DNA from 3 places in the Kitasatospora sp. NPDC048194 genome. Region 2 is predicted to be linked to each of the others. Evidence: riboswitches for the same ligand, from Rfam matches in the RefSeq annotation. Region 2 holds a riboswitch; each other region holds the start of a gene.
The links. Region 2 has a riboswitch for thiamine pyrophosphate ahead of ACGF07_RS10490 (purine-cytosine permease family protein). Riboswitches for the same ligand answer to the same signal wherever they lie in the genome.

Region 1: another riboswitch for thiamine pyrophosphate. It lies ahead of thiO (glycine oxidase ThiO); the one in region 2 lies ahead of ACGF07_RS10490 (purine-cytosine permease family protein).
Region 3: another riboswitch for thiamine pyrophosphate. It lies ahead of thiC (phosphomethylpyrimidine synthase ThiC); the one in region 2 lies ahead of ACGF07_RS10490 (purine-cytosine permease family protein).

Annotation. Positions count from the first base shown of each region.
Region 1 covers NZ_JBIDAK010000005.1:109,277-121,519, reverse strand. The annotation lists gene ACGF07_RS09140 (DUF4126 domain-containing protein) at 1-515, shown strand, start outside; gene ACGF07_RS09135 (phytoene desaturase family protein) at 772-2,265, shown strand; gene ACGF07_RS09130 (hypothetical protein) at 2,282-3,124, opposite strand; gene metF (methylenetetrahydrofolate reductase [NAD(P)H]) at 3,311-4,225, opposite strand; gene ACGF07_RS09120 (polyprenyl synthetase family protein) at 4,400-5,506, shown strand; gene thiE (thiamine phosphate synthase) at 5,591-6,244, opposite strand; gene ACGF07_RS09110 (Rv2175c family DNA-binding protein) at 6,244-6,609, opposite strand; gene ACGF07_RS09105 (NAD(P)/FAD-dependent oxidoreductase) at 6,652-7,857, opposite strand; TPP riboswitch at 7,975-8,087, shown strand; gene thiO (glycine oxidase ThiO) at 8,082-9,266, shown strand; gene thiS (sulfur carrier protein ThiS) at 9,263-9,472, shown strand; gene ACGF07_RS09090 (thiazole synthase) at 9,477-10,274, shown strand; gene pknB (Stk1 family PASTA domain-containing Ser/Thr kinase) at 10,363-12,141, shown strand; gene ACGF07_RS09080 (sulfite oxidase-like oxidoreductase) at 12,238-12,243, opposite strand, start outside.
Region 2 covers NZ_JBIDAK010000006.1:84,846-97,088, forward strand. The annotation lists gene ACGF07_RS10460 (aminopeptidase P family protein) at 1-435, opposite strand, end outside; gene ACGF07_RS10465 (PP2C family protein-serine/threonine phosphatase) at 652-2,118, opposite strand; gene ACGF07_RS10470 (bifunctional DNA primase/polymerase) at 2,738-3,400, shown strand; gene ACGF07_RS10475 (DUF5926 family protein) at 3,631-4,614, opposite strand; gene ACGF07_RS10480 (ATP-binding protein) at 4,915-5,466, opposite strand; gene ACGF07_RS10485 (glycerophosphodiester phosphodiesterase family protein) at 5,833-6,657, opposite strand; gene ACGF07_RS10490 (purine-cytosine permease family protein) at 6,757-8,202, opposite strand; TPP riboswitch at 8,195-8,342, opposite strand; gene ACGF07_RS10495 (S1C family serine protease) at 8,712-10,433, shown strand; tRNA gene ACGF07_RS10500 (tRNA-Ser) at 10,495-10,582, shown strand; gene ACGF07_RS10505 (FAD-binding oxidoreductase) at 10,749-12,113, shown strand.
Region 3 covers NZ_JBIDAK010000003.1:271,585-275,287, forward strand. The annotation lists gene thiC (phosphomethylpyrimidine synthase ThiC) at 124-1,938, opposite strand; TPP riboswitch at 1,933-2,068, opposite strand; gene ACGF07_RS06255 (DUF5326 family protein) at 2,215-2,415, opposite strand; gene tenA (thiaminase II) at 2,608-3,276, opposite strand; gene ACGF07_RS06265 (cupin domain-containing protein) at 3,408-3,703, opposite strand, start outside.

The sequences.
Region 1 (12,243 bases), on a different contig from region 2:
TGATCGCGGCGGCGGTGCTGTTCGCGCTGGAGGCCGTGGCCGACAAGATCCCGTACGTGGACACCGTCTGGGACGCCGTGCACACCGTGATCCGGCCGGTCGCGGGTGCCGTCGTGGGCGCGCTGATCGCGAGCGCCGACCCGGGCTCGCTCGGCGAGCTCGCGGCCGGCGCGGTGGGCGGCACCACGGCGCTGGTCAGCCACCTGGTGAAGGCCTCGCTGCGGATGGCGGTGAACACCTCGCCGGAGCCGGCCAGCAACATCGTGGTCAGCGTGGCGGAGGACCTCTCGGTGGCCGGTCTGGTCACCCTGGCGATCTTCCACCCCTGGCTGGCCGCCTCGCTCGCCGCCGCCGTCCTGGCCGTCGGCCTGCTGCTGGTCCGGCTGGCGGTCCGCAGGATCCGCGCCTTCCGGGCCCGCCGCCGCGAACGCCGGGCGGCCCGGGCGGCCGGAAAGACCGGGGTGGCCGGGGTGGCCGGGGCGACCGGGGCGGGCGTCCGGGCCGGGCATCCCTAGTCGGGCGCCGTGCAGGGCCTCCCGGCCGGGCCTGCGGAGCGTCGCCCCGCAGGCAGGGGTCCGGGCACGGGCCCCGAGGGCTTGTCTGACAATTCGCGTCGGATCAGCGCGCGGCGTTGGGCGCCCGGATGGGCGTGCGGGCGAAGCGTCCTCGTACTGGGTCGTACTTGGACGTTTCGCCGGTGCGTCCAGCCGGGATGTCCGGCGTCGCGCGCCCGACGGGAATTGTCAGACAAGCCCTAGCTAGGATCGGGCCATGGCAGAGATCGTCGTCATCGGTGCAGGAATGAGCGGGCTCGCGGCGGCCTCCCGGCTGGCGACCCTCGGCCACCGGGTGACGGTCTGCGAGGCGGGCGGCACGTACGGCGGCATGGTCGGCCGGTACGAGCGCGACGGCTTCGCCTTCGACACCGGCCCCGGGCTGCTCCCGCTGCCGGCCGTCTACCGCGACCTGGCGCTGAAGACCGGCAAGGAGCCGCTGGAACAGCTGGTCGAGCTGGCCCCGGTGGACCCGGAGAGCCGGCACCTGCTCCCCGACGGCACCGCCGTCACCCTGCCCAACGCCTCGCGCGGCGGCGTCAGCCAGGCCCTGGACGCCGCCTTCGGCGCGGGCTCCGGCGCCCGCTGGAGCGAGGTGATGAACCGCGGCCGGACGGTCTGGGAGGCCACCCGGCGCCCGCTGCTGGAGGAGCCGCTCCCGGCCGACCGGGGCTTCCTGGGGACCGACCCGTACCCCGTGCCGCCCCGGACCGGCCTGGCCCGGCTGCGCCGCCCGCGCCCGTGGACGCTGGCGGACGTGGCGCGGCGCGAGCTCGGCGGCCACCCGGGCCTGACCGCCCTGCTGTCCGAGCCGGCGCTGCGTCACGGCTTCGTCCCGGGGCGGGCCCCGGCCGGGGCCACCGTGCTGCCGTACATGGAGCAGTCCTTCGGCGTCTGGTACGTCCGGGGTGGTCTGCGGGCCCTCGCGGAGGCGGTGTTCCGCCGCTGCGAGCTGCGCCGGGTCGGATTCCGCTTCGACACCCCCGTCACCCGGGTGGTGGTCGAGGGCGGTCGGGCGCGCGGGGTCGAGACGGCGGACGGCCGGATCGACGCGGATCTGGTGGTGTCGGCGATGGACGCCGGCGCCCTCTTCGCGCACGGCCTCGCCGAGTGGCCGGGGGAGCCGCCCGAGGAGTGGCGGCCGCACGGGGTGCCCGGCCGGTTCAGCGTGCTGCTGGCCCTGCGCGGGCGCCGCCCGGAGGGCACCCCGCACCGGACGGTGGTGCACGCGGCCGATCCGGCCGCCGAGGAGAGCGCCCTGAGCCTCGCGGGGCCGCCCTGCGAGCGCCCCACCGTGCAGGTGCTGCGCCCGGACGACCCGGCGCTGCGGCCCGACGACGACCACGAGAGCGTGGTGCTGACCGCGACCGTCCCCGCCCAGGGTGACGCCGACTGGACCGCCCCCTGCGTCGCCGACCGCTACGCCGACCGGCTGCTCGCCCACGTGGACGCGGCCGGCCTCGGCCTGCGCGAGCGGCTGCTGTGGCGGGTGGTCCGCACCCCGGAGGACACCCGCCGGGAGACCGGCGCCCTCGGCGGCGCCGTCGCCCGCCCCGCCCTGGCCGGGTCGGCGGGCTCGTGGCTGAAGGCCGCCAACGAGTCGCCCGTCCCCGGGCTCTACCTGGTCGGCGGCAACGCCCACCCGGGCGGCGGGCTCTCCCGCGCCGGGATGTCCGCCTGCATCGCGGCCGGCCTGATCGGTCCGGCGTGACGCCGACGGCCGGGCGTCAGCCCTGCTGCCAGGTGTGCTGCTGCTGGTAGCCGTAGCCGCTCTGGTCGTACACCGGCTGCTGCGGAACGCCCTGGGTGTGCTGCTGCTCGGGCTGGGGCTGCCACTGCTGCTGGGCGTTCGGGTCCCAGGCCTGCTGCTGGTGCGGTTGCTGCTGGTAGCCCGCGTACGGGTCGTGGGCCTGCTGGTAGCCGCCGTACGGGTCCTGCTGCTGGGGGTAGCCGTAGGACTGCTGCTGGTCGTAGGCGAAGGCGGGCTGCTGCTGGGTCTGCCACTGCTGCTGGTCGTAGCCGGACTGGTAGGCCGCGGCGTACGGCTCCTGGGGCTGCTGCTGGGCCGACTGCTCGTAGTAGGCGGGGGCGTAGACGCCGTCCTGGGCCAGTTCCTGCATCTCGAAGGCGGCGGTCTGCTCGACCTCCGGGGCGTCCTCGGCGGCCGGCTCCGGGGCCGGCGGCTCCTCGACCGCGCTGACCTCGCCGACCCGCTCCTCGGGCACCGCGGCCGCCGCGACCGCCGCCGCGCCGCCGGTGAGGGCGCCGAGCAGCGGCACCTTGGCCAGCGGGCCGGGCAGGCCGCCGTCGGGCGTGCGCAGGGACCAGCCGGTGCGGTAGCCGCGCTTGACCGAGAGGGTGACGAAGGCCTGGCCGACGGCGAAGGACGCGGCTCCGGCACCGATCACCACGACCGAGCCGAGCGCCATCCCGGCGGCCACCCCGAGGAAGCCGACCAGGGCGACCACCCGCCAGTGCAGCGGGGCCCGGTTCTGCAGCAGGACCTCGGCGACGAGCCAGAGCGCCACCACCGCCAACGCGACGTACAGGAGCAGGAATCCGATGCCCATCCGCGCGCTACCTCCAGTCGCGTGCCCGCGCGCGCCGCGCGTGTGCGGCGACTGTACCGGTTCAACGGCCGGGGTACCGCATCGCGTTCCCGCCGTCGGCGGCACCGGTCGCAGCCGGACGGGGCACGTCACCGGGCCCGCCACCGCCGAACGGTGACGGGCCCGTGAACAGCGGCCGAAGAGACCCTACCGCCGGTGCAGCCCCAGGTTCTGGTAGATCTCCAGCGTCGCCGTCGAGTGGTTGAGCGTGATGAAGTGCAGGCCGGGCGCGCCCTCGGCGAGCAGGCGCTCGGCCATCGCGGTGGCGTGCTCCATGCCGATCGCCCGCAGCGCCGCCGGGTCGTCGACGGCCGCCCGCAGCCGGGCCTCCAGCTCCACCGGGAAGGCGGAGCCGCTGAGCTGCGGGAAGCGCTCCAGCTGCTTGGCGTTGGTCACCGGCATGATCTCCGGGATGATCGGCGTCTCGCAGCCCGCGGCCGTCACCCGGTCGCGGAACCGCAGGTAGTCGTCGACCTCGAAGAACATCTGGGTGATCGCGTAGTCGGCGCCGGAGCGGACCTTGGCGACGAAGTGCCGGATGTCGTCGTCCCAGTTGTCCGAGCGCGGGTGCATGTTCGGCGAGGCCGCGACGCCGACGCAGAAGTCGCCGATCCCCTTGATCAGCTCGACCAGCTCGTACGCGTAGGTGACGCCGTCCGGGTGGCGGACCCACTCGCCCATCGGGTCGCCGGGCGGGTCGCCGCGGACCGCGAGGATGTTCCGCACCCCCTGGTCGGCGTACTGGCCGATGATGTTGCGCAGTTCGGCGGTCGAGTGGTCCACCGCAGTCAGATGGGCGACCGGGGTGAGCGTGGTCTCGGTGGCGATCCGGCCGACCATGTTGACGGTGCGCTCGCGCGAGGAGCCGCCGGCGCCGTACGTCATGCAGACGAAGTTCGGGTCCAGCGGTTCGAGCCGACGGATGGCGTCCCACAGCTTGTGCTCGCCGGCCTCGCTGCGCGGCGGCATGAACTCGAAGGAGAAGGAGCGCTTTCCGGCCGCCAGGAGGTCGCGGACCGTCTGTGCGCGGTCCGACCTCGTGGAGGCGATGCCGAGTGCCATGCTGGCAGGTTATCCGGCTCTCGAAGGGGCCGGACAACCCGGTTCCACCATGTGGGACACGTGGTGGACCCCGTTCCGCTCCGCTCCCGGCGGCCCCCGCCGTCCCGCTCGCACGCCCGTTCCCGGCTCCCCCGCTACGCTTGCTGCACCCCAGCGAACCAGCGGAGCAGCATCGTGACCTCGTCCAGCAACCGGCCGGCCAACCCCATTGACGTGGAGGACGTCCGCGCCCGCGTCAACGACGCCCTCGCCGCGTTCATGGACGGCCAGGCCGCGCTGCTCGGCAAGATCTCGCCCCAGCTGGGCCCCGCCTGCGACGCGCTGCGCGACTTCCTGCTGGACGGCGGCAAGCGGCTGCGCCCCGCCTTCTGCTACTGGGGCTGGCGCAGTGCCGGCGGCCCCGCCGACGACGCGGGCATCGCCGCCGCGGCGGCCGCCCTGGAGCTGCTGCAGGCCAGCGCGCTGGTGCACGACGACCTGATGGACCGCAGCGACACCCGCCGCGGCCTGCCGTCGGTCCACCGCCGCTTCGAGGCCCTCCACCGGGACAGCGGCTGGCGCGGCGACCGCGAGCAGTACGGTGCCTCGGCCGCGGTGCTGCTCGGCGACCTGCTGCTGATCTGGTGCGACGAACTGTTCCTGCGCTCCGGACTGGACCCGGCCGCCGTGCTGGCCGCCAAGCCGGTGTTCGACCTGATGCGCACCGAGGTCATGGTCGGCCAGTACCTGGACGTGCTGGAGCCGGTGGCCGGCGACTCGGCCGACGGGGGCGCGCTGGACCGCGCGCAGACCGTCCTGCACTACAAGTCGGCGAAGTACACGATCGAGCGGCCGCTGCAGGTCGGCGCCCTGCTCGCCGGGGCCGGGACGGAGCTGGTCGAGGCCCTCGGGGCGTTCGGGCTGCCGCTGGGCGAGGCCTTCCAGCTGCGGGACGACCTGCTCGGGGTCTTCGGCGATCCCGCCGTCACCGGCAAGCCGGCCGGGGACGACCTGCGCGAGGGCAAGCGCACCCTGCTGGTCGCCCACGCGATGCGTGCCCTGCCGCCCGCCGACGCCCGGCACCTGGACGCCCGGCTCGGCGCGCCGGACCTCGCCGCCGAGGAGGTCACCGAGCTGCGCAACCTGGTCGCCCGCAGCGGCGCGCCCGAGCTCGTGGAGCGCCGGATCGAGGAGCTGATGCGGCAGTCGCTGGGCGCGCTGGAGGCGGCGCCGCTCGCCGACGAGCGGGCCCGGGCGGTGCTGCTGGCGCTGGCCGAGGCCGCCACCGTCCGCACGTACTGACCGTTCCCGGGCAGCACCGGACGACGGGACGGGCCCGCCGGTCGCCGAGGCGATGGCGGGCCCGTCCGTTCGACCGGCGGCCGGTCAGAGCGCCGCGCGCACCCGGCGGGACAGCTCGGCGGCGGCCGCCCGCGGGTCCTCCGCCGCGGTGACGGCCCGGACCACCACGATCCGGCGGGCCCCGGCGGCCAGCACCTCGTCCAGGTTGCCGAGGTCGATCCCGCCGATCGCGAACCACGGCCGGTCGGTCGGCTGCTTCGCCGCGTACGAGACCAGGCCGAGGCCCGGTGCGAAGCGGCCCGGCTTGGTCGGCGTCGGCCAGACCGGACCGGTGCAGAAGTAGTCCACGCCCGGCTCCGCGATCGCCGCGTCCACCTCGGACTCCGCGTGGCAGGAGCGCCCGATCAGCACGTCCTCGCCGAGGATCGCCCGGGCGGCCGGCACCGGCAGGTCGTCCTGGCCGAGGTGCAGCACGTCCGGCCGGGCCGCGTGGGCGACGTCGGCCCGGTCGTTGACGGCCAGCAGCTTGCCGTGGCGGCGGCAGGCGTCGGCGAAGACCTCCAGGGCCGCCAGTTCCTGCTTGGCCTCCAGCCCCTTGTCGCGGAGCTGGACGACGTCCACTCCGCCGGCCAGCGCGGCGTCCAGGAACTCGGCGAGGTCGCCCTGCTCGCGGCGGGCGTCCGTGCACAGGTACAGCCGGGCGTCGGCCAGGCGGTCGCGCAGCGTGTCCGCCGCCATCAGATGAGCATCGCCTGGGCGCGGCGCTTGACCTCGGTGCCGCGGTTCTCGCGCAGCGCCTGGATCGGGCTGCCGGGCAGCGACGGGTCCTCGGTGAAGAGCCACTCCAGGATCTCCTCGTCGCTGAACCCGCAGTCCCGCAGCACGGTCAGGGTTCCGGACAGGTGCTTGACCAGTCCCTTGTCCTCGATGAAGGCCGCCGGGACCTGCAGTGACTTGTTCGGGCCTCGCCGGACGGCGATCAGCCCGCCGTTGCGGACCAGGTCACGCACCTCGGTGACCCGCACTCCCCACAGCTCCGAGATGTCGGGCAGGTACATCCACTCGGGGATCAGGGCTTCAATCTTGCTTTCGATCTCACTCACGCCACCAGACTGCCACCTCGGCGGCCCGCCGCGCACCAGCCGCTACCCCGCGACGGCCGACTTCAGTGGCACCGAGGGGTCGGCGGCGAGGGCGCGGTCCACCGCCGTGCCGCGCTCGATCAGCTTCCGCCCCTGGGTGAGGTCGCGCGGCCGGTCCACGGCCAGCAGCGCGCTCGGCACCCCGTCGCGCAGCCAGAGCACCGACCAGGCGGCGTCCTGGGGGCTGCCGCGCCACAGCAGCTCGTCGCCCTCGGCGTGCCGGCCGGCGTACTGGACCATCCGCCCGAACTGCTCGGACCAGAAGTACGGCACCGGGTCGTAGGGAGCGTCCGCCCCGAGCACCGCGGCGGCCGCGGCCTCGCCGGACTGCAGCGCGTGGTCCCAGTGCTGGACGGCCAGCCGGCCACCGGAGCGGGCCGACGGGTAGCTCACGCAGTCCCCGGCGGCGAAGACCCCGGGCAGGCCGGTGCGCAGCCGCTCGTCCACCACCACCGAGCCCGCCGCGTCCAGTTCGACGCCCGAGCCCGCCAGCCACCCGGTCGCGGGCCGGGCGCCGACGCCGACCACCACCTCGTCGGCGGCCAGGTGCGAGCCGTCCGCCAGCAGCACCGCGCCCTCCTCGACGGCGGCCACCCCGACCCCGCAGCGCAGTTCGACCCCGGCCTCGGCGTACCAGGCGGCCATCGCCGTGCCGACGGCGGCCGGCAGGGCGCCCGGCACCGGCGCCGGGCCGGCCTCCACCACGGTCACCTCGCAGCCGGCCTGCCGCGCGGCGGTGGACACCTCGGCACCGATCCAGCCCGCGCCGACCAGCACCAGCCGCAGCCCGGGGCGCAGCAGCGCGCGCAGCGCCAGGGCGTCGTCCAGGGTGTGCAGCAGGTGCGCCCGCTCGGCGCCGGGCAGTGCGCGCGGGGTCGCGCCGGTGGCGATCACCAGCGCGTCGTACGGGAGGTCGCCGCCGTCGGTGCGCAGCACGCCGGCGGCCAGGCCGGTGGCGCGACGGCCGAGGAGCAGCTCGATGCCGAGCTGCCCGTAGTCGATGTCCAGGGTGGTGGCGTCGGCCTTGCCGAGCAGCACGTCCTTGGACAGCGGCGGCCGGTCGTACGGCGCGTGGGTCTCCTCGCCGACCAGCGTGATCCGCCCCCGCCAGCCGTCCTGCCGCAGCTTCAGGGCGCACTGCGCCCCGGCCAGCCCGGCCCCGACGACGACCACCCGATCCGTTCCGCTCAGCTCTGCCACGCCCGTCACTGTACTCAGCACCGCAACGGGCACTTGGCGCCCGCCCGCCCCTCGGCCGCCCGCCCCGCTCGGCCGTCCCGCGTCGCCCGAGGGCCTTCGGCCGGGCCGACCCCCGGCGTTAAGGTGGGTGCACCACACGGGAGCCCGGCGTACCGGGCTGAGAGGCGGGCTGGCACGGCCCGCGACCGTCCGAACCTGATCCGGGTCATACCGGCGAAGGGAGAAGAGCAGCCTTGTCACGCTCGCCCTCAGGCGTCCACGCCGACGTGCTGGTGATCGGCGGGGGCGTCATCGGCCTCGCCGTCGCGTGGCGCGCCGCACAGCGCGGGTCGCGGAACGTGGTCGTGGTCGACCCCTCCCCCGGTGGCGGGGCGGCCGGGGTCGCGGCCGGGATGCTGGCGCCGGTCACCGAGCTCCAGTACGGCGAGGAGCCGCTGCTGCGCCTCGGCATGGCCTCCAACGAGCGGTACCCGGCGTTCGCCGCCGAACTCGCCGAGGCGAGCGGCGGCGAGGACACCGGCTACCGCCGCTGCGGCACGATCGCCGTCGCACTGGACTCCGACGACCGCGAGGAACTGCGCGACCTGCACGCCTTCCACCAGCGGCTGGGTCTGGACTCCAGCTGGCTGACCGGCCGGGAGGCCCGCAGGCTGGAGCCGATGCTCGCGCCCGGGGTGCGCGGCGGCCTGCACGTCGCGGACGACCATCAGGTGGACCCCCGGCGGCTGCTCCGGGCGCTGCTGCGCGCCTGCGAGCGCGCGGCCGTCGGGATCCACCGGGCCGAGGCGGTCGAGCTGCTGGTCGAGGGCGGCCGCGCGGTCGGCGCCCGGCTCAGCACGCACGGGACGGTGACCGCCGACCGGGTCGTGCTCGCCGCCGGCCCGCACAGCCACCGCCTGCCCGGCCTGCCGGAGGGCGTGCTGCCGGCGATCCGCCCGGTGAAGGGGCAGGTGCTCCGGCTGCGCGTCCCCGAGGCGTACCGGCCGTTCCTGTCCCGCAACGTCCGCGCGGTGGTGCGCGGACAGCACCTGTACCTGGTGCCGCGCGAGGACGGCGAGCTGGTCATCGGCGCGACCACCGAGGAACAGGGCTACGACACCACCGTCACCGCCGGTGGCGTGTACGAACTCCTGCGCGACGCACACGAGTTGGTGCCGGGCATCACCGAACTCCCGCTCGTGGAGAGCTCCGCCGGGCTGCGCCCCGGCTCGCCGGACAACGCCCCGCTGCTCGGCCCGACCGCGCTGCCCGGGCTGGTCGCCGCCACCGGCCACTACCGCAACGGCGTGCTGCTCACCCCGGTGACCGCCGACCTGGTCGCCGAGTACCTGACGACCGGCGAAGTCCCCGATCTCGCAAGGCCGTTCACGCCCACCCGGTTCTCCCCCGACCACTCCACCGCGAAGGCCCCCGCATGACCGAGATCGCCCTGACCGTCAACGGCGAGCCCCGCCGGCTGCCCGCCGCCACCACCCTCGCCGAGCTGGTGGCCAGCGTCAGCAAGGCCAACGCCGGGGTCGCCGCCGCACTCAACGAGGCCGTGGTGCCGCGCAGTTCGTGGCCCGACACGCCGCTGAACAGCGGCGACCGGATCGAGATCCTCACCGCCGTCCAGGGAGGCTGACACCATGGCCGACGACCTTCTCACCATCGCCGGGACGGCCTTCTCCTCCCGGCTGATCATGGGCACCGGCGGCGCACCGAGCCTGGAGGTGCTGGAGCGCGCCCTGCTCGCCTCCGGCACCGAGCTGACCACGGTGGCCATGCGCCGGGTGGACGCCGGCACCCAGGGCTCCGTCCTGGACGTGCTCACCCGCAACGGCATCCGGGTGCTGCCCAACACGGCCGGCTGCTACACCGCCGGCGAGGCCGTGCTGACCGCCCGGCTGGCCCGCGAGGCGCTCGGCACCGACTGGGTGAAGCTGGAGGTGATCGCGGACGAGCGCACCCTGCTGCCCGATCCGATCGAGCTGCTGGACGCCGCCGAGACCCTCGTCGACGACGGCTTCACCGTGCTCCCGTACACCAACGACGATCCGGTGCTGGCCCGCAAGCTGGAGGACGTCGGCTGCGCGGCGATCATGCCGCTGGGCTCACCGATCGGCTCCGGACTGGGCATCCGCAACCCGCACAACTTCCAGCTGATCGTGGAGAGCGCGGGCGTCCCGGTGATCCTGGACGCGGGCGCCGGCACCGCCTCCGACGTCGCGCTGGCCATGGAGCTGGGCTGCGCGGCGGTGATGCTCGCCTCCGCGGTGACGCGCGCTCAGGACCCGGTGCTGATGGCCGAGGCGATGCGGCACGCCGCCGAGGCCGGCCGGCTCGCCCACCGGGCCGGCCGCATCCCGCGCCGCTTCCACGCCGAGGCCTCCTCCGCGATGGCCGGCCGGGCCGATCTGGACACCCGCGAGCGTCCGGCGTTCTGAGGCCGTCGCGCATGTCACAAGCCGGTCCCGGAGACGGCGTCCTCCGGGACCGGCGTCCGTCCGCCCCACTACACTCGCCCGGGTGGACATGGCACTGCACGACCCCCTGATCGGCACCCTCCTCGACAACAGGTACCGGGTCGAGCAGCGCATCGCCACCGGCGGGATGTCCACCGTCTACCGGGGGACGGACACCCGGCTGGACCGGGTGGTCGCGCTCAAGGTGATGCACCCCCAGCTGGCCGGCGACGACGGCTTCACCGCCCGCTTCATCCGCGAGGCCAAAGCCGTCGCCAAGCTCACCCACCCCAATGTGGTCAACGTCTTCGACCAGGGCGCGGACGGCGGGAACGTCTTCCTCGCCATGGAGTACGTCCCCGGCCGCACCCTGCGCGACCTGCTGCGCGACCGCGGCGCCCTGTCGGTGCGGGCCGCGCTGGACGTCCTGGAGCCGGTGCTCGCCGCGCTCGGCGCCGCCCACCGGGCCGGGCTGGTCCACCGGGACGTCAAGCCCGAGAACGTGCTGATCACCGAGAGCGGCCTGGTCAAGGTCGCCGACTTCGGCCTGGTCCGGGTGCTCGGCACCGCCGACGGCGCGCCCACCTCCACCAGCACCGCCACCGGCGGCACCGTGCTGGGCACCGTCTCCTACCTGGCGCCCGAGCAGATCCTCCCGGACGCCCCCACCGACCAGCGGGTGGACGTCTACGCGGCCGGCATCCTGCTGTACGAGATGCTCACCGGCCGCCGCCCGCACACCGGCGACAATCCCGTCCAGGTCATGTACAAGCACCTGCACGAGGACGTCCCGGCCCCCTCGCTGGTCGCCCCGGAGGTCGCCCCCGCGCTGGACGCCATAGTGACCGGCGCCTGCGCCCGGGCGGCGGACGCCCGGCCCTACGACGCGGTCGAGCTGCTCGCCGCGCTCCAGCGGGTCCGGCGCACCCTCACCCCGGACGAGCTGGACGCCGAGCCGCCCGCCTCCACCCGGCCCAGCCCGCGCTACCCGACCAGCGAGCCGACCTCGGTGATCCAGTCGCCGGTCCGGCCCGCGGACGCCCCCGCGCCGGAGCGCACCAGCGTGCTGGACGTGCCGGCCGACCTGATGGACCAGCTGCTCGTCGAGCCCCGCCCGTACGACGAGCCGACCCCGGTGCGCACCGCCCGGCCGGGCCGGCTGCGCCGCCTCCCGCGCAAGCCGCTGATCTGGGCCGCCGCCCTGACCGCCCTGGTGCTGGCGGTCGGCGGGGCCACGTACGGGATCTCCGGCGGCCTGTACGGCTCGGTACCGGGCGTGCTCGGCAAGGACCGGGGCGAGGCGCAGCGGATCCTGGACCACGAGGGCATGCACGGCAGGTTCGTGGAGGCGTTCAGCGAGTCCGTCCCGGCCGGGCTGGTGATCTCCACCGACCCCGGGGTGGGCGCGCGCACCCGCAAGAGCGACGCGGTGACCGTCACCGTCTCCAAGGGCCCCAAGCGCATCGCGGTGCCGGACGTCACCGGCAAGAGCGCCGACGACGCGGCCGCCGCGCTGGCCACCGCCGGGCTGACCCGGGGCACCGTGACCGAGACGTACGACGACGGCGTGCCGGCGGGCTCGGTGGTCAGCAGCTCGCCCGCCGCCGGCCGGCTGCTGCAGGAGAACGCCGCGGTCTCGCTGGTGGTCAGCAAGGGCATGGTGCCGGTCCCGGACGTCACCGGGATGAGCCGGGAGGACGCGCAGAAGGCGCTGCAGGCGGCGGGCTTCACGATGAAGGCCGCGACCGACTGGACCCTCGGCATCGGCAAGGTGAGCGGCCAGTCGCCGGCCGCCGGTGAACGGCGGCCGCAGAAGACCGTGGTGACGGTCAGCTTCTCGCTCTTCTAGCGGCAGGTCGTCTTCCAGAGGCAGGTCGGTGCGGCTCCGGAGGGCCCGTACGGCTTCGGCGCCCGTGCGCCCGGGGTTCCCGGACAGCGCCGGGCCTCAGCG
Region 2 (12,243 bases):
CCAGAACTCGCCGTTCTCGCGGTCGGAGCGCGGCAGCAGGTAGAGGGTGAACTCGTGGCCGGCCTGCCCGGTCGGCTCGGCGACGAGCACCGCGTCCTCGGTCCGGTCACCGGTGAGGTGCACGTACTCGCTGGCGGCGCGGAAGTTGTAGTCCGTGTCGTTGGAACGCACCCGCAGGTTGCCGGCCGGGACGACCAGGCGCTCGCCGGGGTAGGCGGCGGAGAGCCGGGCGCGGCGCTCGGCGGCGTACGGTGCCTGGGCGATCGGGGCGAGGCCGTGCAGCTCGGTGTCGGCCCAGCCGGACTTCATGGAGGCGGCCAGCTCGTCCGAGATCTCGCCGTACAGGCCGTTCTTGCGACCACTGAACTGCTGCGGCTCCTCGCCGCCCTCGGCCTCGGGGTTCTCGGCCACTGCGGGGGTCCGGTCCTCGGTCACGTGCAACGCCTCCTTGGGGGGTGGTACCGCCGCCCGTCGGGGGAGGTGTCGGATCGCGACACGCGCGGGCGGCCGTCCGTCCATGGTACGGACGCCCGGCCGCCCGCCGGTTCGGGCCCCCTGAGCGGGCCCCTGGCGCGAGCCCCCTGAGCGGGCCCCTGGCGCGGGCCCCCTGAGCGGGCCCCCGGCGCGGACCTCGGGCGGGCCCGGTGGCCACTACTCGAAGCGCGCTCCCAGCAGCATCAGGTCATCGGTGGCGGAGCCGGCCGAGGAGGCCGATCCGGCGTCCGGCTCGGGGCAGACGGCCAGCAGGTGGGCGCACAGCCGGTCCGGGTCGATCCGCACGTCGCGCGGGGCGTCGGCGGCGGCCCGGCGCAGGTTGGCCTGTCCGGCGTGCAGGGTGGGGCCGCAGCGGCGGGCCAGGCCCTCGGTGTAGAGCAGCAGGGTGTCGCCGCGTTCGGCGGTGAACTCGACCCCGGGGGCCTCCCAGCAGGCCAGCATGCCGAGCGGCGCGGAGAGCGAGGTCTCGACGAACTCGGCGCCGTGCCGGCCGACCAGGATCGGCGGGCAGTGTCCGGCACCGGCGAGGGTGACCCGGCGCTCCTCCGGCTCGATCCAGGCGTAGACGGCGGTGGCGGTGCGGGTCGGCTCGGTGGTCTTGAGCAGCAGTTCCAGGTCGCCGAGGACGGAGACCGGGTCCTCGCCCTCGAGCACCGCGTAGGCCCGCAGCGCGGCCCGGATCCGGCCCATCGCGGCGGCGGCGCCGGGTGCGGAGCCGGGGCCCGCGCCGGGGCCGTCGCCGAAGACCGAGCCGACGGTGAGGCCGACGGTGCCGTCCGGCAGCGGGATGGCGTCGTACCAGTCGCTGCCGCAGGAGCGGTCCAGGCCGGCCGGGACGAGCCGGGCGGCCAGTCGCAGCCCGTCCTGCCGGGGGAGCCGGTCCGGCAGCAGGCCGCGGCGCAGCGCCTCGGTGGTGCGCAGGACGCGCTCGGCCTCCAGCTGCTTGGCGAGCAGCGGCGCGGCGGTCTCGCAGTAGCGGCGGGCGAGTTCGCGCCGGCAGCCGGTGGGGGAGGCGGGCCGGTCGTAGAACCAGACGGCGGCCGCGAGCGGGCCGTCCTCGATGGTGGCCAGCGGCAGGCCGAAGGCGCCGCCGAGGCCGAGGTGGACGGCCAGTTCGCGGAGCCGGTCGCCGATGGCCGGGTCCTCGGCGAGGTCGGCGGAGTGCAGTTGTTCGGGGCGGTCCCGTTCGCGTAGCAGCATGGCGAGCAGGCTCTGCTCGGTGGGGACGGTCTCCAGGGCGCCGAGGCTGGCCCGGTCGAGGCCGAGGCCGACGGGTTGGCCGGGGCCGCCGCCCGGCATCAGGGTGACCAGGACTCCCCGGTCGGCGCCGAGCAGTGCGGCGCCGGAGGCGAGGACGGCGTCCAGGGTGGCGGTGAGGCCGCGGGCGCGGGCGAGCCGTTCGGTGTGCTCGTGCAGGCTGGTGATATCGGACAGGCGTCCGGCCAAACGGTCCTGCACGGTGCCGGAGGGCGCCGCGAGGTCGCCCCCGGTTCCCTCCGGGGTGTCGGCGGGGCCGGGCAGACCCGGCGGGTCGAGGACGGTGAGGCCGCCCGGGCAGCCGGGTTCGCAGAGCTCGGCGGTCGTCGGCGACGGGTGGGAGGTCGACGGGTGGGACTCGGTCATGCCGCCACTCCTGACGCGGTGCTACGTGCCATGCGGAACCCCCAGATACGGCCGATGTGGAGCGAGCACGGCCAAAGGACGCGTTTCGTCTCGTTTCGCTACTACTCGTCATTGATCGACAGCAATGCCACCACTTCTACACAGGCCATTCGGGGCATGTCCAGATCCGGGGCGCCGCGGTGGCCGTTCCGCTCCGTCATCACCCCGGTCGGAGGGCGTGAACGGTTCGTGCGCGCGCCGGTCGGGTCCGCAGGCATGGAGGGGGCCGGGAGCGGGCAGAACCGTGGGGACGGACCGGGCGGCCGTCCGGATCGTATGCCCGAGCCGCCCGCGCATTGGGCCGGCCGGAAGTCTCTCACTCGTACGGTGGAACCGAGCGCGCCCGGGCGGCGTCCATCCGGTCGCATACGGGATTCTCGTTCCAAGGGCCTGTTCCAGTGCGCGGCCCTTCTCATGTCGTGCTCCACACCGTGCTCCACGTCGTAGCCGCGCCGTCCGCCGTGCCGCCCGCCCCGCTCCGCGCCGCCCGGGGCCGTGCCGCCGCGGGCCCGCGTGGCGAGTCCCGACGGATGCCGGTGGGGCGGAGCGAACCGAGCGGTCAGGGAAAGGAACGAGCGCCATGCGTGAGAACCCGAAGAGCCGGCCGAAGGAGTCGTCCGCCCGGTTGGACGCGGCCCTGACGGCCGCCGTCGAGTACCGCTGGCCGGTGGTGCCGGGCACCGTGCTGTGCGGTGGGCGCTGCTCCTGCGGGGATCCGGACTGCCCGGTGCCCGGCGCGCATCCGCACGACCCGTCGCTGCTGGCCGCCACCACGGACCCCCGGATGGTGCGCTGGTGGTGGGAGCGGCAGAGCCCGGACGCGCCGGTGCTGGCGGCCACCGGCTCCGCCGTCGCCGCGGTCTCGCTGCCCGCGGCGGCCGGGGCGCGGGCCCTGGTCTACCTGGGCGCGCTGCGGCTGCCGCTCGGCCCGGTGCTCGCGATGCCGGGCCGCTACGCGTTGCTGGTGGCCCCGTACTCGCTCGACGCACTCGGCGAGATGCTCGCCCAACTCCCTTGGGTACCGGGATCGTTGCGCTACCACGGGCCGGGCGGATTCCTCCCGCTGCCGCCCGGCGGGGCGGCCGCGGGGGTCCCCCCGGTCGGAGGCTGGGGGAGGGTGCGCTGGGTGCTGGCGCCGAAGCCGGCGGCGGACGGTGGCGTCCGGCTGCCGCAGGTCGGGCCGCTGCTGGGCGAGTTGGTGGACGCGACGGTCCGGCTGGACAGCGGGCACTCGGCGCACTGACCGGCGCCGGCTTCGCGGGCCCTCCGGGGCCCGCTCGGGCGGGCCGTTCGAACGGGCCGCTCCGGAAAGCAAAAGATCCGGCCGCTGGCGACGGGGGATGCACCAGCGGCCGGACTCTTTAGACAGTAACAAGGATCCGCGCCCGCGCCAATTTCCAAGAGGCCCTCCAGGGCCGGAAATTGCCCCTTCATGGCGACAATGTGACGCGTATCACCCGAATCCAGCGGGCTTTAGTTCAAGGTGACCTGACGGTTCACCAGGTTCGCGCGGGCGCGCCGCTCCTCGGCGGTCAGCGGGGTCCCGTCGGCGAGGACGGCCGAGAGGCGCTCGGCGAACTCCGCGGCCGGCTTCTCGCAGTCGGTGGCGGTCATGGCGAGCGGGAGGTCCCACACCGGGACGGTCAGGCCGTGCGCCCGGAAGGAGCCGACCAGGCGGGTGTCCGGGCCGAGCGAGGCCTCGCCGGCGGCGTTCAGCCGGGCCAGCGCGTCCAGCAGCTTCTCCTCGGGCACGGTCATCACCCAGCGCAGGTGGTTCTTGTCCGGGGTGCCGCACCAGTAGGCGGCGTCCAGGCCCGCCAGCTTCTCGGTCGGGATGGCCGAGGCGTTGGCGCGCTCCAGCGAGGCGGCGACCTCGCCGGTGGCGGTCTCGGCGTCCTCCAGCCAGAACTCGAAGCCGGTGTGCACGGTGGGCGTGAACTCGGCGGTGGTGTCCAGCAGGTCCTGGAGGCGGCGCCCGCCCGGCACGGTCCGGCGGGCCGGCACCGGGGTGCCGGGCTCGGTGGCCAGGGCCAGCTCCAGGGCGTCCGCGAGGTCCCGGCTGAGGTCGCCGGAGGCGGACTGGGTCTGGAGGCCGAGCAGGATCGAGCCGTCCTGGCGGCGCAGGGCCGGCCAGGCCAGCGGCAGCACGGTTGCCAGGGTGACGGACGGGACGTCGCCGTTGGCGGTCTCGGCGACCCCGGGCGCGAGCGTCAGCGGCGCCGTGGCGGCCGGCACCAGCTCGCGCAGCGCCACCCAGTCGGCCTCGCCCGGCAGGCCCTCGAACGGGCGGTGCACCAGCTCCTGCACCGCGTGCGAGGCCTCCCGGCCGTGGCAGGCCTTGTAGCGGCGGCCGGAGCCGCAGGGGCAGTTCTCACGGGCCCCGACCACGGGGATTTCGCCCGCGACGGCGGTGGTGGACTGGCGCTGCGGCGCCTTCTTGGCGGCCTTCTTGCCCATGGTGCGGCTCTCCCGGGAACGGTGGTCCTTTGCTCCGGGAAGCCTACTGACGTTCCCCGGGCACGCGGGAACGCGTCGGGGCCGGCGCCGTACGGGCGTCCGGTCGGCAGGCGTGCGGCCCGCCGTACGGGCGTCCGGTCGGCAGGTGTGCGGCCCGCCGTACGGGCGCCTGGTCCGCCGGTGTGCGGCCCGCCGTACGGGCGTCCGGTCCGCAGGCATGTGGCCGACGTACGGGCGCCTGGTCCGCCGGTGCGCGGTCGGCGGCCGGCGGCAGGAGAGCGGTGGCCGTGGGACGGCGCGTCAGGCGCTGCGCGCGTCGCCGCCGGTGCGCCGGGCGTGCCGGGCCCGGGTGGGCAGTGCTGCCCAGACCGTCACCTCGCCGGGCGCGTCGCGCACCCCCCAGTCGCCGGCCAGCTGGTCGACGATGCTCAGGCCGCGGCCGCCGCGCGAGGTCAGCGAGGGGCTGGCGGGCAGCGGCCGGGTGGCCGCGCCGCCGTCGGTGACCTCCAGGGTGAGCACGCCGTCCGCGTGCACCTGCCAGCGGACCAGCACCCCGCCGTCCGGTCCGTCCGAGCCGTCCGTGCCCTCGCCGTGCTCCCGGCCGTCCACCGCAGGGTGCGGCCCGGAGGGGACGCCGACCAGCAGCTGGTCCACCACCTCGGCCCGGGCCCCGCGGCCGAGGGCGGGGAGCGGACCGAGCGGGCGGGCGTACCGACAGGCGTTGCTCAACAGCTCGGAGAGGACCAGGACGGCGTCGTCGATCACCGGCTCGGGTATCCGCCGCTCCCCCAGGTCCCGACGCAGCCTGCGCCGGGCGACGCCGACACTCGCCGGACAGTGCGGTACTGCCATGGTCGAAGAAGTCGGCCCGACTTCTGCGGGCACCGAACGCGCCACCATCAACGCCACCCCCGGACCTCCTTCAGCGTATGCCGAGGGATGGATGCCCCTTGGTAATGCGTTGGAAACGACCGCCGGAGGATCCCGGGGGTCCATTTCCGGCGGTGCGACTCAGGGTCGACGAGAGGTCATTCCGTGCTCACCCTCCGTCGCGCCGACAGCAGGAATTCCGGCAAAACCGTGCACGGAAGGTTTGGCTGCCGACCGGAGGGATCACGTTCGTCCGGCCCGGTCCCCGGCCCGCCGCCCGAGCACCGCCCGAGCACCGCCCGACCACCGTTCCCCCCGCCGGACGATCACCGGGCGATCGCCGGACGATCACCGCCCGAGCTGCGCCAGCACCTCGGCGGGCCGGTTGGTGATGATCGCGGACACCCCCAGCTCCAGGCAGAGTTCGACGTCGGCCGGCTCGTCCACCGTCCACACGTGCACCTGGTGCCCCAGCTCCCGCAGCCGGGTGACCAGCTGCGGCCGGGCCCGGACCAGGTCGATGCCCGGACCGGCGATCCGGGCCCCGCCCGGCAGCGGACCGCCCGGCCGCAGACGGCCCAGCAGCGGCAGCATCCGTTCGAACAGGAACACCCGCTGGTACTCCGGCGCGTCGAGGGCCACCCGGTTCAGCGCGATCGAGGAGAAGCTCATGATCCGGGCGGACGGGCGGTCGCCCTCCCGGCTCGCGCCGATCTTGAACCGTTCCAGCATCCGCAGCAGCTCGGCCTCGACCCGGCCGCGGAAGCGCACCGGGTGCTTGGTCTCGATCGCCAGGTCCACCGGGCGCCCGCAGTCCACCACCAGCTCCAGCAGGCGCTCCAGCCGCAGCACGCCGCGCAGCTCGGGGTCGGTGCTGGGGCGGCCGGTCTTCCAGGCGCCGAAGTCGTACGCCTCCAGCTGGGCCAGCGTCATCGCGGAGACGGTGCCCTGGCCGTTCGACACCCGGCCGATGCGGCGGTCGTGCACGCAGACCAGCTCGCCGTCGGCCGTCACCCGGACGTCGCACTCGACGGCGTCCGCGCCCTCGTCGAGCGCGCGCCGGTAGGCCGCGAGGGTGTGCTCGGGCAGGGCGTGGGAGGAACCGCGGTGGGCGATCACCTGGACGGAGGGCGCGGTGCGCGCCTGCGTCGAGGACAGGTCTGGGCTGGTCACGGCCCCAACGATAGGCGGCGCAGGTGAAGCGGAGGCGAAGGCGGTCCCAATCCCCGGGGCCGACTCCGCCTCCCGCGCCTCAGCTCCGCCCCCCGCGCCTCAGCTCCGCGCGGCGCGCCGGGTCAGCGGGGTGAGCGCCCAGGTCGCCAGGGCCGGTACCAGGAAGGCGAACAGCGAGGCGGAGGTCCACTCCTGCGGGGTGAAGTGCAGCGCCTGCTGTGCCGAGGTCCAGAAGTCCGTCCACCAGGCGGCGACCGCGGTCGGCGCGATGAACTGGTAGACCGCGAAGCCCAGGGCCCACGGCAGCAGCATCAGCCAGCGCGACGGCGCCGTGTCGGAGAGGTCCCAGCCGTGCCGGCCGGCGCCGAGGAAGTAGTCCACCGCCAGCACCGCGAGCAGCGGGACGAACACCGAGCCGATCAGCCCGAGGAAGTTGTTGTAGGTGTCGGTGAACCTGTCGATCCGCAGCGCGAGGACGGTGGTCAGCACGCCGATCCCGCCGCTCAGCACCCGGCGGTCCACCCGCGGCAGCAGGTTCTGCAGCGACATCGCGGTCGAGTACACGTTGGCGAAGGACTGGTCGGTCTCCCGCACCACCAGCACCAGCAGGAACAGCCAGCCGGCCCAGACGCCGAGGAAGGAGTCGAACATCCGGCTCGGGTCGCCGTCGGACTGCAGCAGCGCCATCAGGCCGAGCACGTAGCACCAGACCTGGGCGACGGTGTAGCCGGAGAAGCTGCCCCAGAAGGCCGAGCGCGCGGTGCGGGAGTGCCGGGTGTAGTCGGCGGCCATCGGTACGAAGGAGATCGACACCGCGATCATCGCGTCGGTGGCGCCCAGGAAGCCGTGCCAGTTGCCCGCGCCCGGGTCGGGCACGCCCTGGCGGCCCAGCTGGACGGTGAAGTACACCATCGCGACGGCGACCGCACCGGCCACGAAGCGGCGCAGCACCGCGATCGCGCCCAGCGGCCAGATCGTCAGCGCGGTGGTCAGCGCGCCCGCGAGCAGCACGAACAGCCAGCGGTAGCCGCTCGTGTGGGCGACGGTCTGCGCGCCCGCCGTGATGGTCAGCAGCTCGAACACGCCCCAGCCGATGCACTGGACGATGTTCAGCACGGTCGGCAGGTAGGACAGCCGGGTGCCGAACAGTCCGCGCAGGTTGGCCATCGCGGGGGCACCGGTGCGGGCGCCGATCAGCGCGGCCACGCCGAGCATCGCGGTGCCGACGGCCGTACCGGTCACGATCGCGGTCACCGCGGCGGCCAGCGACAGCTCGCTGCCCTTCTCGCCGAGCACGGTGGCGGCGGTGGAGAAGCCGATCAGGCTGACGCCCAGGTTCATCCAGAGCGCGAAGTGGTCCCGGAAGCGCAGGGTGCGCGGCGGCTCGGTGTCCAGCACCAGCGGCGCCTCGACCCGTTCGGTGGCGGTGGCGGTGGCGGCGTTGGCCGGGTCCGTGTCCCGGCGCGCGTCCGGGCCCCCGGGACGATCAAGGAAATCCTTGGACGCGGAGGCGTTCGAAGAAGAGGATGGCGAAGCAGGCGGCATGGCCGATACTCCCTACGCCGGCATTACCCGGACAGGTTCCGGCGGTCAGCGCCCCCTCGACGGTCCGCCCGCTACTGCTTGGCGTACCGTCGACATGCGCACTCTCAGCCTGGTCGGTCCAAGCTCCCGCGTGTCAGTTGTGAGCGACAGGCTAACCGGCGAGGGTACGAACGCCAAGGCCACGGGTGGGCCGTCCGCATCGCGGAACGCCCGGACGGGGGGAGGGGAGTCCCTCGACCGCCGCCGCCGGCGCCGCCGTGGAAGCCGGCTCCGGCGCTGTCGTCGGCACCGGCTAAGGATTCTTATGAGTTCTTCAGAGGGGTCCTTACGGCAATCGAATCGATGGTGCGAAAAACTATGGTCCTTGGTTCTGTCAGCTATGGAGGTCGTCCGTGAGCACCGAGCGCGAGGTTGGGCCCACCGGGCCGCAGGGGGAGCAGCCCGCGGGTCCCCAGGAGGCGGCAGGGGCCGCTCCCGAAGGCACCGCTCAGGGAGGTCACAAGCCGACCATGGCGTTCGGTCGGGTCCCCGAGCCCGAGGCGAGGCCGGCGGCCGCCGATCCGGCTCCGGCCGACGCCGCCGAGGGCGGGCACCGGGCGACCATGGCGTTCAGCCGGGTCCCGGCGCCGGAGGCCGGGCCCGCGCCGACCGCAGCCGAGGGCGCCGCCCCCGAGGGCACCTCGGCCGAGGGCGGTCACAAGCCCACCATGGCCTTCACCAAGGTCCCCGCGCCCGAGGCCCCGGCGGCGCCCGCCGTCGACCCGGCCACCGGCTACGTCGACGCCCCGCCGCCCGTCCTGCCGCCCGCGCCGCCGGCCGCGGCCCCGGCGGCGTCGCCCGCGGCCCCGGTCGCTCCGGCCCTGCCGCCGGCTTCCAACCCGTACGCGACCCCCTCCCACGGCGTGCCCGCCGCCGGCGCGCACGAGCCGTACGGTGCCGGGCCCGGCGGTGCGCCGGCCCAGCACGGCCACCACCCGTTCGGCGCCGGCCAGCCGCTCGGCGGCTGGGGCGCCGGCCACGACGCCACCTCCGGCGGTGCGGGCTACCCGGGCGGCCCCGGCGGCCCGCTCGGCTACCCGGCCGACCACTCCGGTGGCCCCGGCGGCCCGCGCAGGAAGCGCGGCGGCCTGGTGGCCCTGCTCGCGGCGGTGGCACTGGTCGCCGGTGTGGCCGGCGGCGCGATCGGCGTGGTCGCCGCCGACCGCAACGACAGCAGCAGCTCGGCGAACGACCACCGCAGCACCACGGTCCAGGCCAGCAACACCCAGAAGAACGAGCCCGCCCCCGGGTCGATCGCCGCCATCGCGCAGAAGGCGCTGCCCAGCGTCGTCACCATCAAGGCGCAGGGCAGCACCGAGTCGGGCACCGGCACCGGCTTCGTCTTCGACACCGAGGGCCACATCCTCACCAACAACCACGTCGTCGCCCCGACCCTCGGCGGCGGCAAACTGACCGTCAAGTTCGCCGACGGCTCGTCGTACAGCGCCTCGGTGCTGGGCCACGCCGAGGGCTACGACGTCGCCGTGGTCAAGATCGACAACCCGCCGAAGGACAAGCTGGCCCCGCTGGCGCTGGCCGACTCCGACAAGGTCAACGTCGGCGACGCCACGATCGCGATCGGTGCGCCGTACGGCCTGGAGTCCACCGTCACCAGCGGCATCATCAGCGCCAAGGACCGCCCCGTCGCCTCGGGTGACGAGACCGGCTCGCAGGCCTCCTACATGAACGCCCTGCAGACCGACGCCTCGATCAACCCCGGCAACTCCGGCGGCCCGCTGCTCGACTCCAGCGGCGCGGTGATCGGCATCAACTCGGCGATCCAGTCCAACGCCTCCGCCAACGGCCGGGCCGGCAGCATCGGCCTGGGCTTCGCCATCCCGATCAACCAGGCGAAGTGGGTCGCGGACACCCTGATCAAGACCGGCAAGCCGGTCTACGCCAAGCTCGACGTGCTGCGCAACGACGACTACAAGGGCGACGGCGCGCAGATCCAGACCCGCGACATCCAGGGCCAGCCGGCCGTCACCCCCGGCGGCGCGGCCGACAAGGCCGGCCTCAAGCCGGGCGACGTGATCACCAAGCTCGGCGGCGCGCCGATCGAGAACGGTCCCGCCCTGGTCAGCCGGATCTGGACGCACAAGCCGGGCGAGACCGTCGACGTCGAGTACACCCGCAACGGCCAGACGTTCACCACCAAGGTCACCCTCGGCCAGCGGGACGGGGACCAGTGACCGGGGCGCGCGGAATCGTGTGCACCGAACCCCGCCGGACCCGTTAGGCTGACCTCCGCCTGGAGAGCTGCCCGAGCGGCCTAAGGGAACAGTCTTGAAAACTGTCGTGGCGTGACCCGTCACCGTGGGTTCGAATCCCACGCTCTCCGCCGGTAGGAGAACCACCTGCACAGGGCGGGTGCCGAGACCACTCGGCACCCGCCCTCGGTGTTTCCGGGGCCGGCTTCCGGGCGGGCCGAGGCCCACTTGCCCACCCCCTGCCCTCGGGGCAGAGTGCGGAGGGCGGGGGCGGGTGGGCGCGGAGCGGAGGCGGCGATGGGTGACCTGACGGACCGGCTGGCGCAGGGCCTCCCGGCGGAGGCCGTCGTGGTGGACCCCGGTGTGACCGCCGCCTACAGCCACGACATGGCCGGTTTCTGCGCCGCGGGCACGCCCGCGGTGGTGGTGTTCCCGGAGACGGTGGAGCAGGTGCAGCACGTGCTGCGCACGGCGACCGAGCTGCGGGTGCCGGTGGTGCCCCAGGGGGCGCGGACCGGGCTGTCGGGGGCGGCGAACGCGGTGGACGGCTGCGTCGTGCTGTCCCTGGTGAAGCTGAACCGGATCCTGGAGATCGACCCGGTGAACCGGATCGCGGTGGTGGAGCCCGGTGTGGTGAACGCCGAACTGTCGCGTGCGGTGGGGGAGTTCGGGCTGTACTACCCGCCGGACCCGTCCAGCTGGGAGTCCTGCACGATTGGCGGCAACATCGGCACCGGCGCGGGCGGCCTCTGCTGCGTGAAGTACGGGGTCACCGCCGAGTACGTGCTCGGGCTGGACGTGGTGCTGGCGGACGGGCGGCTGCTCTCCACCGGGCGCCGGACGGCCAAGGGCGTGGCCGGGTACGACCTCACCCGGCTGCTGGTCGGCTCGGAGGGCACCCTCGGGGTCGTGGTGCGGGCGGTGCTGGCGCTGCGGCCCGCGCCGGCTCCGCAGTTGGCGTTGGCGGCGGAGTTCCCGAGCGCGGACGCGGCCGGGGCGGCGGTGTGCGAGGTGATGGCGCGCGGACTGACCCCGTCGCTGATGGAGCTGATGGACGCGGTCTCGGTGCGGGCCGTCAACGAAATGGGGCGGATGGGTCTGCCGGAGTCGACCCGGGCGCTGCTGCTGGTGGCCTTCGACGGGCCGGACCGGGAGGCGGAGCTGGCGAGGGCGGCCGCACTGTGCCGGGAGGCCGGGGCGACCGAGGTGGTGCCGGCCCAGGACCAGGCGGAGTCGGACCTGCTGCTGGCGGCCCGGCGGCTGGCGCTGCCCGCGATGGACCGGCTGGGCACCACGATGATCGACGACGTGGCGGTGCCGCGTTCCCGGTTGGCCGAGATGCTGAACGGCGTCGCCGAGATCGCCGGACGGCACGACCTGACCATCGGGGTGGTCAGCCACGCCGGGGACGGGAACACCCATCCGATCGTGATCTTCGACGCCGCGGACGCGGAGCAGGCGGTCCGGGCCCAGCGCTCCTTCGACGAGATCATGGCGCTCGGGCTGGAGCTGGGCGGCACGATCACCGGTGAGCACGGCGTCGGGCTGCTCAAGCGGGAGTGGCTGGCGCGTGAGCTGGGGCCGGTCGCCCTGGACCTCCAGCGGCAGGTGAAGGCGGTCTTCGACCCGCTGGGAATCCTCAATCCGGGTAAGATGGTCTGATTTTCAAAACCCCTGGAGAATGTCACTGGATGGGCCATTTTTCCCGTCTTTTCCATATGACTTTCGGATCGTCTGTGAATGGCTGAAAAGTCGACATGGAAGGGTGGTCGAACTTTTCGGGGGCGCGTTC
Region 3 (3,703 bases), on a different contig from region 2:
CATATAAGGCCAACAACACCTCTGAATATAGCAGCGGCCGTCCTGGACCGGGCCGGAAAGGACGGGCGCCGCTCCCCGGAGACCAGTCCCGGGGAGCGGCGCCTTCCGGAGCCACGTCGCGCGTCAGTCGGCCAGCGGGAGGTAGACCCGGTGGCCCTGGGCCTTGAACTCCTCGGACATGGCCTGCATCCCGGCCACGGCCTCCGCGCCGAACTCGGTGGAGACGGCGGCCGAGCCGTCGCCGTGCTCGTCGCGGATCTTCTGCGAGATCTTCATCGAGCAGAACTTCGGGCCGCACATCGAGCAGAAGTGAGCCGTCTTGGCGGGCTCGGCGGGGAGGGTCTCGTCGTGGAAGTCCCGTGCGGTCTCCGGGTCGAGGGCCAGGTTGAACTGGTCTTCCCAGCGGAACTCGAAGCGGGCGTCGGACAGGGCGTCGTCCCAGGCCTGGGCGCCGGGGTGGCCCTTGGCGAGGTCGGCGGCGTGGGCGGCGATCTTGTAGGTGATCACGCCGGTCTTGACGTCGTCCCGGTTGGGCAGGCCCAGGTGTTCCTTGGGGGTGACGTAGCAGAGCATCGCGGTGCCCCACCAGGCGATCATCGCGGCACCGATGCCCGAGGTGATGTGGTCGTAGCCGGGGGCGACGTCGGTGGTGAGGGGGCCGAGGGTGTAGAACGGCGCCTCGTCGCAGATCTCCTTCTGGAGATCCATGTTCTCCTTGATCTTGTGCATCGGGACGTGGCCCGGCCCCTCGATCATCACCTGGACGTCCCGCTCACGGGCGATCCGGCCCAGCTCGCCGAGGGTCCGCAGCTCGGCGAACTGCGCCTCGTCGTTGGCGTCCGCGATCGAGCCGGGGCGCAGGCCGTCACCGAGCGAGAAGGTGACGTCGTAGCGCGCCAGGATGTCGCAGAGTTCCGCGAAGTTGGTGTACAGGAAGTTCTCCTGGTGGTGCGCCAGGCACCACGCGGCCATGATGGAGCCGCCGCGCGAGACGATCCCGGTCTTGCGGCCCGCGGTCAGCGGGACGTACCGCAGCAGCACGCCGGCGTGGACGGTCATGTAGTCGACGCCCTGCTCGCACTGCTCGATGACGGTGTCCCGGTAGACCTCCCAACTCAGCTCCTCGGCCCTGCCGTCCACCTTCTCCAGGGCCTGGTAGAGCGGCACGGTGCCGATCGGCACGGGGGAGTTGCGCAGGATCCACTCGCGGGTGGTGTGGATGTTGCGGCCGGTGGAGAGGTCCATGACGGTGTCGGCGCCCCAGCGGGTGGCCCAGGTCATCTTCTCCACCTCCTCCTCGATCGAGGAGGTGACGGCCGAGTTGCCGATGTTGGCGTTGATCTTCACCAGGAAGTCGGTGCCGATGATCGCCGGCTCCACCTCCGGGTGGTTCACGTTGACCGGGATGACGGCCCGGCCGCGGGCCACCTGCTCGCGCACGAACTCGGGCTCCAGGCCCTCGCGCAGCGCCACGAACTCCATCTCCGGCGTCACCACGCCCCGCTTGGCGTAGGCGAGTTGGGTGACGGCGGCGCCGCCGCGGCCACGCAGCGGGCGGCGCGGGCGGCCGGGGAAGACGGCGTCCAGGTTGCGCAGGTCGCCGCCGCGCGGCGCGGTGTGCCTGATCCCGTCGTCCTCCGGGCGCGGCTCCCGGCCGTCGTACTCCTCGACGTCGCCGCGCTGGCGGATCCAGGCGTCGCGCAGCGCGGGCAGGCCGCGCCGCACGTCGGGCTCGTACGCCGGGTCGGTGTACGGGCCGGAGGTGTCGTACAGCGGGACGGCCCGGCCGTCGGTGAGCCGCACCTCGCGGTAGGGCACCCGGAGGTCCGGGCGGGAGCCGCTCCGGTAGGCCTTGCGCCAGGCCGGGCTCGGGTAGCCGGTGCGCTCGCTGCTGGGGGTGCTCGGGGCAGGCTGCGGCTGTGCTTCGAACGTGGTCATCTGACCTCTACTCCCTACGCCGGCATTATCCGGTCCAGGTTCCTGCGGTCGACGCAGCCGTCGGTCCGTCCGTCGACGTCCCGGTCAGCGTCCTCTCAGCCCGGTGCTCCGAGCTCCCGCGTCCGCAGGCGGTGTTGCCTGCACATGACGCCCAATACCGTAGCGAGCCGGTCGCCGCAGGTCCAGACGGCCCGGGCGGCGGTCCGGCCGGAAAAGGCCGGGGCCCGGCCCCCGTGGACGGGGTACCGGGCCTCCGGACGTGGGGCGGTGCCGGGGTCAGCTCCGCGCGGCCTTCTTCACCAGGATCACCACGGCGGCCGCGATGCCCACCACGACCAGCAGCTTGATCACGATGCTCAGCAGGGCGCCGACCACGCCGAAGACGAAGGCGATGAGGTTCCAGGCCAGCACCAGGACCAGCACCGGGATGACGATGTTGCGCACCCAGGAGGGCAGCGACTTCCAGAGCTCGGCCATGTCGGTTCCTCTTCTCCCCTCGGGTCGGCTGCCGTCCGGTGCCGCATCCCGCTTGCTGTCGATGCTTCGATCGTACGGGGGTCCCAGCGGCGGAACGAGGCCCGACGGCCCGGAGAGAACCCCTAGATCCCCCCGATCCCCGCCCCCGGGGTGACCCCCTAGAGGACCGGGTCGGGCACCCCCGGACGGCGGTCAGACCGGCCAGCGCTCCCCGCGCCAGGCGGCGTCCCAGAACATCCACTCGTAGCGCGAGGTCGTCCTGAAGTGCTCGACCACCCTGCGGCGTTCGGCCGCGGACAGCTCCTCGCCGATCCGGTCGGCGAGCGCCAGCACCCGGCGCACCACGGACTGGAAGGCCTCGTCGCCGTAGGTGGCGATCCACTTCGTGTACAGCGGGTCGGGGGAGCCCTGGGCGAGCAGCGCCTCGCCGACCCGGGCGTAGATCCAGTAGCAGGGCAGCACCGCGCCGAGCGCCTCGGCGAAGGACCCGCCGTAGACGGTGGCCAGCAGGTAGCTGGTGTAGGCGCGGGTGGTGGGCAGCACCGGCTCGGCGGCGGCCTCCTCGGCGGTGCCGCCGAAGGCGGTGAGGAACTCCGCGTGCATGCCCTGCTCGGCGGCCAGCGCGCCGACCGCGTCGTCGGCGAAGGCCCGGACGTCCTCCTCGCCGGGCGCCTTGGCGGCGCAGACGGCGAGCGCGCGGGCGTAGTCGCGCAGGTAGTGGGAGTCCTGGACGACGAAGTGGCGGAAGGCCTCGCGCGGCAGGGTGCCGTCGGTGAGGCCGCCGATGAAGGGGTGGGCGAGGATCTCCGCGTAGATCGGCTCGATCGACGCCCAGAGTTCCTCGGTCAGGCTTCGGCTCATGGCGACGACCCTAAGCGAACGGTCCCCGGGGCGGACCGGCGACCGGGGACACCGGGGCAACCGGGGAGGCCCGGCCCGGGCAACCGGGACGACCGGCCACCGGGACGCCCGGCAACCTGGGCGACCGGCGCTCAGTCCTCCGGCGGGGAGAACACCACCAGCACCCGCAGCTCCTCGGTGATGTGGTGGAAGCGGTGCGGGGTGCCGGCCGGGACGTACACCACGGTGCCGCGCGCCACGGTCGCGGTCTCGGAGCCGACGGTCAACTCCGCGCGGCCGCTGATCACCTGGTAGATCTCGTCCTTGTCGTGCGCGGTCTGCGGGTCGGTGTCGCCGGGGGAGAGCGCGTACAGCCCGGCGGACATCCGCGGTTCGCGCAGGAACCGCAGGTACGCACCGTCGTTGGCCGCCCGCTCGGCGTCCAGTT